One region of the Pseudoalteromonas sp. ATL1 genome, then DNA from elsewhere that is predicted to be linked to it. Evidence: predicted binding sites of a transcription regulator. Region 1 holds the regulator's gene; the other holds the start of a gene.
The links. Region 1 encodes sigma-54, which starts transcription at its own class of promoters, with help from an activator protein. Its sites were predicted from a motif close to GTTGGCACGNNNNTNGNNT; they were not measured.

Region 1 (5,583 bases):
AGGTCAAATTATTCGCGCACAGTCAATAATATATGATATGGAAAAACAACTCATCAGTGCAGAACGCGGTGAGCAAGACAACGCACGAGTACACACAATTTTGGTTCCCGAAAAAAATCCAAAGAAAGCTGGCAAAGGTAATTAAGCATGAGCGTATTAACTGCAACTGCATTAGCAAAAAGCTATAAAGGGCGACAGGTCGTTAAAAATGTCAGTCTAAGTGTTGAAGCTGGTAGTATTGTCGGGCTGCTTGGACCAAATGGTGCGGGAAAAACAACGAGTTTTTATATGATTGTTGGATTAGTACCCAGCGATCATGGTTCAGTATGCATTAATGACCACGACATTACCTTACTACCAATGCACAATCGTGCTCGACTAGGTATTGGTTACCTCCCTCAAGAGTCATCAATATTTAGAAAGTTAACTGTTTATCAAAATCTCATGGCCATTTTAGAAACTCGTAACTCGCTCAATAAAGAAGCACGCGAACAAATACTGAACGAGTTGTTAGATGAGTTTAATATTCAACACATTAGAGATAGTTTAGGTATGGCATTGTCGGGTGGTGAGCGCCGAAGGGTAGAAATTGCTCGCGCTTTAGCCGCAAACCCTAAATTTATCCTGTTAGATGAGCCTTTTGCTGGTGTTGATCCGATTTCGGTGTTAGATATAAAGAAAATTATCGAGCATTTAAAAAATCGTGGTATCGGTGTACTGATCACCGACCACAATGTTCGAGAAACCCTTGATGTATGTGAAAAAGCTTATATTGTGTCCCATGGTGAGCTTATCGCGTCGGGAACGCCAGAGCATGTTTTGGCGGATCAAACCGTTCGAGATGTCTACCTTGGTGAGCAATTCAGGCTATAGTTAAAACATTCTAGGTCACAATAATAATAGAGATTAGAAGGATTGTTAAAGGTACATGAGGCAATCGTTACAGCTGCGCATGGGGCAGCAACTTACCATGACACCACAACTACAGCAGGCAATACGTCTGTTGCAGTTGAGTACGCTAGATCTTCAGCAAGAAATCCAAGAAGCACTGGATAGCAATCCTCTGTTGGAAGTGGAAGAGTCTGACACGGATCTCGATACCTCCTTACAAGAAAAAAACGGTAAAGATAATAGCCACGACGATTCTCATGATGACAACCACGATAGTGAACCTGTGAGTGATTATGAGATGGACTCCGACGCCGCACTGAGTAAAGATACCGTGAGCGACGAATTGGCAATGGATGTAACTTGGGACGAATATATGAGCGCGGCCCCCGCCGCGAGCAGCGGCCCAATGCCTGAAGATGAAACGATTTACCAAGGTGAAACCACCGAAACCTTACATGAATATCTCATGTGGCAGTTGGAACTCACACCATTTAGTCCCATTGACCATGGAATTGCGGTGGCTATCGTTGAAGCCATTGATGATAACGGTACACTAACCTTAAGCACTGAAGAAATACTAGATAGTATTAACGATGGTCACTCAGGCGAACCCATCGAACTTGATGAAATTGAAGCCGTGCTTAAACGTATTCAGTTATTCGACCCAGTAGGGATTGGTGCTCGTAACCTTCAAGAGTGCTTGTGTATACAGTTAAATCAGTTTGACCCAAAAACCACGCCTTGGTTAACTGAAACAAAAATGATTTTAAACGAGCACATTGAGTTGCTTGCGAGTCGTGATTATCGAACATTGATGAAAAAGACAAAGCTTAAAGAAGCGGAATTAAAAGAAGTAATGACGCTCATTCACAGCTTAAATCCCAAACCTGCGGCCAGCATCATTCGAGAAGAATCTGAATACGTCATTCCTGATGTATCGGTGAAGAAAGTAAAAGGCCGTTGGGTGGTAGAATTAAACCCAGAATGCATGCCAAAAATTCGCGTCAATGATCACTATGCAGCCATGTCTCGTTCCGTAAAATCAAGCTCTGACAGTCAGTTTATTCGCTCGCACTTACAGGAAGCTAAGTGGTTTATTAAAAGCTTAGAGAGCAGAAATGAAACTTTAATGAAAGTTACCAATTGCATTGTGCAGCAACAACAGGCATTCTTTGAACATGGTCCTGAAGCAATGCGACCTATGGTGTTAAACGATGTTGCAGAGATGGTCGAAATGCACGAATCAACTATTTCTCGCGTAACAACACAAAAATATATGCACACACCAAGGGGCATTTTTGAGCTGAAGTATTTCTTCTCCAGCCATGTAAGTACAGAAAACGGAGGTGAGTGCTCATCTACAGCGATTCGAGCGCTTATCAAAAAGTTAATAGCTGCTGAAAATACCGCAAAGCCATTGAGCGATAGCAAAATAGCAGACATATTAGCGGAGCAAGGAATTAAGGTGGCCCGACGCACCATAGCAAAATATCGGGAGTCGTTAGCCATTCCACCGTCTAACCAGCGTAAAAGCTTGATTTAGACGTATTACCAAAGAAGGAAAATGCTTATGCAACTAAATTTAACTGGTCGTCATGTAGAAATCACTGATTCATTAAGAGACTATGTCAACAACAAGTTTGCGAAGCTAGAAAGGCACTTTGATCACATTAATAATGTGCACGTGATCTTAGATGTTGAAAAGCTGGTCCAAAAGGCCGAAGCCACCTTACACGTAAATGGTGGAGAGTTATTTGCTTCAACGGAACATCAGGATATGTATGCGGCGATCGACGGGCTTATTGATAAGCTAGATCGTCAAGTGATCAAACATAAAGAGAAGCTTACTCGACACTAATCATGAAACTAAGCTCGATTATAAACAAGGACTGCAGTAAAGCTGCGGTCCTTTTTAATAGCAAAAAACGTGTCCTTGAATACATCAGTGAACTGGCGCATGAGCAGCTGCCTCAGTTAAACCAGCATGATATTTTGAACGCATTAATGACGAGAGAAAAGCTAGGGAGTACAGGGATCGGTAAAGGTATTGCAATTCCTCATGGCAGAATGGCCGGCATTGAACAAGTAACCGCTATGCTCTTGGTCAACCAGCAAGGTATTCCTTTTGATGCGATAGACAATCGACCCGTTGATATTTTTCTCGCACTGATAGTGCCTGAAGGTGATAATCAGCAACATCTTAAGACATTGGCAGAGATTGCAGGAAAACTTAATGATAAAGAGTTTTGTAAACAGCTAAGGAATGCTAGCAATGATGATGAACTTTATGAGATTATTGCTTCAGCACACTAGGTAACTAAGAGAAGCATTATGGAATTAATCATTGTCAGTGGCCGCTCTGGTTCAGGAAAATCAGTGGCGCTACGTGTACTTGAAGATTTGGGCTATTATTGCGTCGACAATATCCCCGTGAATTTGCTGCCCTCGTTAGTCAGAAGTGTTTCTGACAACTTTGATAAAATCGCAGTCAGTATTGACGTGCGCAACCTCCCCAAAGAGCAGCAAGATTTCAACGATATTCTAGAGTACCTACCTGGCTTTGCTAACCCGATGCTGTTTTATCTAGACAGTGATGATAATACATTAATAAAACGTTTTTCAGAGACTCGTCGCTTACACCCTCTCTCGATGAACGATCTGCCGCTAGATTTAGCCATTCGTGAGGAAAAACAACTACTGGATGTGCTCACTTCGCGTGCTGATGTACTCATCGATACCACTGACCTCAGTGTTCATCAACTAGCAGAAACCATAAGAGAACGTATTTTAGGTAAAAAAGATAAACAACTTATTGTTACCTTTCAGTCGTTCGGTTTTAAACATGGTATTCCAAAAGAAGCGGATTATGTCTTTGATGCACGTTTTTTACCCAACCCGCATTGGGAACCTGAACTGAAGCCTTTAACTGGACTCGATCAACCCGTCAAAGATTACTTGGCCAACCACAGCATAGTGCAGAAATTCACCTGGCAAATTCAAACTTTCGTGCAAACGTGGCTTCCCCATTTAGAGCGTAACAATCGCAGCTATCTGACCATTGCTATTGGGTGTACCGGCGGTCAACACCGCTCCGTCTATTTAGCACAAACCATAGGTGAAAGCTTTGCTCGCACCCACCCGAATATTAAAATTCGCCACAGAGAACAAGATAAGTAGAATTATGCGTTGTGAAGATACTTTTTTAATTCAAAACAAATGCGGGTTACATGCGCGCGCAGCATCAGTGCTTGCCCAACTCGCTGACAAGTTTGATGCACAAATAACGCTTTACCAAGACGAAAAATCAGCGGATGGCAACAGCGTACTTGCACTACTTTTACTCGAAAGTAGTCAAGGCAAAGAGGTGAAAGTGGTGTGTGATGGTCCCGATGCACAAGGTGCACTGGCCGCAATCGGTGATTTAATTGCACAAAAGTTTCATGAACAAGAATGAGTTAGCAATTCAGTTACAGAGATAATTTCCCCACAGATACTTGGTAAGACATTTAAATTTACGTTAAACTCTTAGGCAAGATGTCGTGCCTAACTTTCCCGTTCATATCTTAGCTGTATCTTCAGCTTCTTCTTAATTAGGCATTTTTTATAAATAAAATAACAAAATGATAGGAAGCCTATGCCTGAAGCCCTTGAACAAGACTATACACTACAACAACTGCAGCAAGTTACGCAGGCTTTAAATAGTGGGCAATTTGTTCAAGTTAGGCGTATTTTAGCTGAAACTGCTCCATGTGATACCGCACTACTGCTTGAGTCATCCCCTCATAAAGTTCGTCGTCAACTTTGGCAACTTGTCGATCCTGATATTCAAGGTGATGTTCTAGAAGAACTGTCTGAAGATGTTCGTTTGAGCATCATCGTACAGATGGAACCCGAGTTGATCGCCGCGGCCACGGAAGACATGGACGATGATGACCTGGGTGAGGTTTTAAGAAGCTTACCCGAAACGGTGTATCAAGACGTAGTCGATGCAATGGACACACAAGACAGAGAGCGTGCCACTCAAGCGCTTTCTTATCAAGAGCGCTCTGCTGGTGCCTTGATGAATACCGACACGGTGACCATACGTCCCGATGTGTCGCTAGATGTCGTGCTGCGTTATCTACGTCTCAGGGGGGAGTTACCTGAAGGCACCGACGATTTATATGTCGTTGATAAAGACAACTGCTTTATCGGCGCACTTTCTCTCAATAGTTTGTTGACTAACTCTCCCGATAAGCTCGTACGAGATTTGATGGATACGGACAAAGAGTCTATCCCAATCACGATGGATGAAACGGAAGTCGCGCAATTATTTGAACGCCATAACTGGATCTCCGCTGCAGTCGTCGATGATAATGCGCATCTACTTGGCCGTATTACCATTGATGATATCGTTGATGTTATTCGTGAAAATGCTGAACACAGCCTCATGAGTATGGCCGGTCTTGATGACGAAGAAGATACCTTCGCACCGGTATTTAAGAGTTCGAAGCGTCGTTCTATTTGGCTAGGTATAAACTTACTTACAGCGTTGTTGGCAGCTTTCGTTGCCAGCTTCTTTGAAAGCACACTCGATATTTTACCTTTCTTAGCGGTACTCAACGGCATTGTTCCCAGCATGGGGGGTGTCGCAGGTAGTCAAACCTTGACCTTGGTTATTCGTGGTATTGCACTAGGCCATATCAATCAAAC
Region 2 (5,583 bases), 270 kb from region 1:
GCAAGATATTGGGCTCACGAATAACAAACTTTTCTAATTTTGCTTCGCCGCCTAGGATCGATAACCACGGAATATACACCTCCAAAGCCTGCATACTAACCATCTCTTTGCGGCTACCCGTGGGCATATTTGAAAAATGCACATCGTTGAGTTCTATTTTTAAACTGGGTAAAACCGACAACTCACTGGCACCCAGCACTTTGAGTTGACGACCCGTATTACTCTCAACCTGCTCAGACAGTTCAGCAATCACGCGCTCTGTGGGAATAAGAAAAGGCACGGCAAGCACCAAGGCCAACACCACTAAAATAAATCCACCCAAAACCTTCACGACGGTTTTCATATCAATTCCTTAATGACTGATAATAAAAGCTAATGCTACATATAGTAGCGTTGCTACGCGTTAAATTCATGTTTATTGATAAGAAACTTTAAGCAAACGCGATTGCGCATGTAGCCATGGCGTTGTCACATTTTCACACAAAATAACGGCCGTTCAGATTGTAACTTTTCAATACTTAGGTATGATCGCCCGCCCTTGTCAGTTTTAACTGGCATTGGCTAAACTTTTGTTATGAATTTTAAGTAAGTGTGTGGAGACTCAAACCAGCATGAAGAAGTTGCTCATTTCCCCGTCGAAAATGGCCTTAGGTGAACAAGAAAGCCATATTTATCAAAACATTTTGAAACAAGCGACAGAGATCAGTTTAAACCTGATGGCGGTGAAAGTAGAGAACCACCCAGAAGACTTTTTATTGTGGTGTTATGAGTTATTAGATGTGGCTAAAAACCGCATTAACTTTGATTTACTGGACGACCACCAACTACCTACAGTTAAAAAGCTGCAAGATTTACTCAGCAATGCCATTAGCTTTTTACAACTTAAAACCCTGCGTATTACGCCTTGGCCTGTATTAGCCGGTTTTGTTGAACAGCACAAAGAAGTATTAGCCCTTGAAGAGCAACTCAAGCTCATCAGCTATCTTGCTGACAAGCGCGCAACACCACTGAAAGAGATGATAGTTGAAGATCGCTTGGCATTTAGTGGTAAGCATGCCGCATCGCTCGACCCGAGTGTGTACAACTTTGATGTGGAATGGTTTAGCTCTACAAAAAATGCCAAAGGCTTTCACCAACTTTTGGCCGACCTACCGGGTGTATTTGATGATGCCTTAGCGCACATTCCAGCCGAAGGTGACGTGAGCGAGCAAGACTATCAACAATTTATGGTTGCTTACTTTATGGCGTTTAACGGCAGCGATGAAAAACCGACGCTCGCGCCAGCAACCCGTTTGTTGGCAATGCGTCGCCCCGATGTGTTTACGCCAATTAGCAATAGTAAGCTAGATGCTTTGTGCTCAGCGCTAGGTGTCACTAAATTAAATAACCGTGATTTTGAGCGCTACTGGCAAGATGTGGTGATGACCATAAAAAGCATGCCTTGGTTTGCCATGCCAACCCCAGCCAACGAATTTGAGCAGCAGCTTGCGGATATTAAAGCGCTATTACCATGTTGGTTTTACCATGCAGATAAAGACACCGCAGAAAACTCAAACTACTTAAAGTTATTGAACAAGCCGAAGCGCACTACCAGCAGTGGTGGGACTAAAACGGTACGTCGCGGTAAAGAATCAGCTGAAATTCTAGTTGATAGAGCGCTCAGTGATGAATCTATCCCTGAGCACATCCGTGCTAAACGCGATTCTATTGTCGCCGAGGTGGAAAAAGGCCGCAGTGTGGATGAAACCATTTCACTCATGCGCACTATTTTCGGCTAAGCCTACATTTAATCTCTTTTTGCACATGTGTCGTGATAGGTACATGTGCAAATTTCATTCAAAATGCACCATCCCAGTGCATAAGTTTTGCTCACCTTAGCATTATCCGCCCTTAGAACATTAAAAAATTTCATATTTATCATATCATTAAATGATAATTCCCAGTTCGAGTAACGATTGGCTCAGGCGTTGCTATATTCATAGTCGACTCAGTGCTCATAGGAAATACAATGAAAAGAACAATCTCTTTACTCACTTTCGCCTGTCTTAGTTTTTCATCCCTTTCTGTTCATGCAGAAGTGACTGCCAATGCTGCCGTCAGCTCCAACTATCATTGGCGAGGACTGACGCAAACCGATGACAGCGCAGCGGTGTCTGGTGGCTTAGATTACAGTAACGAAAGCGGCTTCTACGTGGGAACATGGGTATCCAACGTCGATTTTGGTGATGATACAAGTCACGAATTGGATATTTATACTGGTTACAAAGGCAAAACTGATCACTTTGATTATGATGTCGGTTATTTGTATTACGCCTATCCAGATGCGACTGGTGATACAGACTTCGGTGAACTTTACGCCGAACTGACTTGGCAGTGGCTAAGCGTCAAAGCAAGTCACTTACTGCACGCTCAGAACGATTCTAGTACTGAAGAAGAAATGCTGTATTTAGAGCTCAATGCCAGTTTTACCGTCCTGAATGACACTGAGTTAGCTTTACATATTGGACGCTCAAGCGGCGACACCATACAAGAATGGACATCACGAGATAATACATATATGGATTACAGTATTAGTTTAAGTAAATCCGGCTTCACTTTCGCCTTATTAAAAACAGATTTAGATAATGACGATGATCTTCAGGTGTCTGTGAGCTACGGCGTCGATTTTACTTTATAACCAAACCAATCTTTGATACTTGCTGCAAATCAAGGGCCGAAAGGCCCTTTTATCGTTTAGGCTAAGGCACACTATGACCCGTTGAGCCTTGCCAGATGCGATACCATTGTTCACGAGATAAATGAATATGCTGTGATTCAACACCAGCCTTCACCCGTTCAATATTACCAGTACCTAACACGACGGAGGGTTGGCTTGGCATACGATTGAGCCAAGCATAGGCGATCTGATCGATAGAATTTGCTGATGCTTCGTTTGCAACCTCTTCCAACACGGCGCGTAAGCGTTTGGCTTTCGCATCTTTTTTATCAAACAGCTTGCCACCCGCCAGTGGTGACCAAATCATAGGGTGAATACCACGTTGTTGGCATTGATCTAAGGTGCCATCATCCAGTGCTTTCATCTCATACACTGAACACTCAATTTGATTGGTGATCAACGGAAAGGTTAAACGCGATTGCAGCAGCTCAAATTGAGATGGGGTAAAGTTAGAAACCCCAAAATGCAATACATCGCCCAACTGCTTCAAGCTGTTGAATGCTTCTGCCATTTCATCGACGTCCATTAAGTAGTCTGGACGATGAATGAGTAAAACATCGAGCCTGTCGGTGTGAAAGTGTTTCAGGCTTTGCTGAACCGACTCAATAATATGCGCTTTACTGGAATCATAGTGATTAGCTTTGCCAGCCAAGCCTTTTTTAGCCATAGCTGGGCGAATACCGCATTTGGTAATAATTTTGATTTGATTACGCACACTCGGGGCAAGTTTGAGTGCGCGGCCAAAAGCGGCTTCGCACTCGTACTCACCATAAATGTCTGCGTGATCTGTGTGCTTAACACCCAGATCAATACATTGTTGCAAGTAACTTAAACATTGTTGATCAGTCAATTGCCAATCTAATAAACGCCAAAACCCAACCACTAATGGGTCTATTACTCGATGGCTTGATTTTTGATTCATACAGTGACCTTGATACTACTTGCAACTTGCTTTGCTTTTGCTACTGCTTGTTCGACTGAATTATCTCTTGCGAGCGCCACGCCCATACGACGTGTGCCAATCACTTCTGGTTTACCGAACAGGCGAACATCGGTATCGGGCTGACTGAGCGCTTGCGCCAAATTGCTATATTGAACTTGCTTAGACTCTCCGCTCACGAGCAGCACGCTGGATGCCGATGGGCCATGAAAGTGAATGTTTGCTATCGGCAAACCTAAGATAGCGCGTACATGCAGTGCAAACTCACTTAAGTCTTGCGAGATCAATGTCACCATTCCGGTGTCATGTGGTCGAGGCGATACTTCACTAAAGTATACATCATCCCCTTTAATAAATAACTCAACACCAAATAAGCCACGACCGCCTAGTGCTTCCGTTACTTTGCTCGCCATGTCTTTTGAGCGTGATAACGCCAGCTCACTCATTGCTTGTGGCTGCCAACTTTGCTGGTAATCACCATTTTTCTGCACGTGACCAATTGGCTCACAGAAACTGGTACCATTGACGTGGCGGATGGTCAGCAAGGTGATCTCATAATCAAAATCAACAAACCCTTCGACAATCACTCGCCCTTGCCCTGCACGGCCGCCTTCTTGTGCGTATTGCCATGCCGCTTCTATATCTTGCTCGGTCTTGACCACGCTTTGCCCTTTACCCGATGAACTCATAATGGGTTTGACCACGCATGGCATGCCTATTTCACTAACGGCTTCTTTAAAATCAGCCAAGTTATCAACAAATTGATATGCTGAGGTTGCCAAGCCAAGCTCTTCCGCTGCTAAGCGGCGAATACCTTCACGGTTCATGGTCAATTGCGTGGCTTTAGCACTGGGCACCACGGTATAGCCTTGTGCTTCTAACTCAACCAGTTTATCGGTGGCGATGGCTTCAATTTCAGGCACGATATAATCAGGCTGCTCTTGTTCAATGATGCTGGCTAAACGCTCACCATCGAGCATCGACAATACATAGCTTCGATCCGCAACTTGCATGGCAGGCGCATGATCATAACGGTCTAACACCACCACTTCGCAGCCGAGGCGTTTAAATTCAATCACAACTTCTTTGCCAAGCTCGCCGCCGCCACAGAGTAAAACTTTACACGCTGTTGATGAGAACGGCGTTCCGAGTGCTTTGATTTTCATATTGATTCCTTGGAGGTACGTCACTAGTCGATTGTAACCGTTGCATGCACTGGCGCATAGTTTTGGTATTGCAGTGTGATTTTATCGTTATGACTTAACACACCAACTCCTTCAGGAGTCCCCGTCAGTACGACATCTCCAGGTAATAGCGTAAATGTTTGCGTAATATCTTTGAGCAGTGTTTCAATATCAAATAGCATCATTGCCGCTTTACCGTGCTGCTTTAAGGTGTCATTTAGCCAAAAGCGATATTCAGCGCGGCTCAACTCGCCAGTATGAGTAACTGGATAAAACGCACTGATTGGACAGCTACCGTCGTAAGCTTTAGCCCGCTCCCAAGGATAGCCTTTGTTTTTTAACTCACTTTGTAGTGAACGAATGGTCATATCTAATGCTAGCCCTACGCCGTGAATATGCTCAAGTGGCGCCTGCGTATCAGCGTCTATTTGCTTACCAATGAGTAAAGCGAGCTCCGCCTCATAATGATGCTCACCAAAGCGCTGAGCAAGATGTACATTATCAGCCAGTGGCTGAAAACAAGTGTTGGGCTTAATAAAAAGAAGGGGACTATCTGGAATGGGGTTGTTTAACTCTTTTGCATGGGCCGCGTAATTACGCCCTACACACACCACTTTGCCAACGGGAAATCCAATAACATCTCCACTATCCCACTGATGTTGATACATTTTTTAGTCCTCAAAACAACTCTTCGTCAACCTGCATCATATCCCATTTTGTCGCACTATGAGACCATAAAAAAA

Region 2: AC5FX4_RS01580 (TorF family putative porin) is a predicted target of sigma-54. The motif match lies at 1,955-1,973, and genes of this name have one in related genera.

Annotation. Positions count from the first base shown of each region.
Region 1 is NZ_JBZYXL010000001.1:63,435-69,017, forward strand. Features, by position in the region: gene lptA (lipopolysaccharide transport periplasmic protein LptA) at 1-145, shown strand, start outside; gene lptB (LPS export ABC transporter ATP-binding protein) at 148-873, shown strand; gene AC5FX4_RS00305 (RNA polymerase factor sigma-54) at 929-2,434, shown strand; gene hpf (ribosome hibernation promoting factor) at 2,462-2,749, shown strand; gene ptsN (PTS IIA-like nitrogen regulatory protein PtsN) at 2,752-3,204, shown strand; gene rapZ (RNase adapter RapZ) at 3,223-4,068, shown strand; gene AC5FX4_RS00325 (HPr family phosphocarrier protein) at 4,073-4,345, shown strand; gene mgtE (magnesium transporter) at 4,526-5,583, shown strand, end outside.
Region 2 is NZ_JBZYXL010000001.1:332,819-338,401, forward strand. Features, by position in the region: gene AC5FX4_RS01570 (AsmA family protein) at 1-343, opposite strand, end outside; gene AC5FX4_RS01575 (hypothetical protein) at 612-1,778, shown strand; gene AC5FX4_RS01580 (TorF family putative porin) at 2,009-2,677, shown strand; gene AC5FX4_RS01585 (aldo/keto reductase) at 2,739-3,638, opposite strand; gene purT (formate-dependent phosphoribosylglycinamide formyltransferase) at 3,635-4,822, opposite strand; gene AC5FX4_RS01595 (fumarylacetoacetate hydrolase family protein) at 4,846-5,508, opposite strand.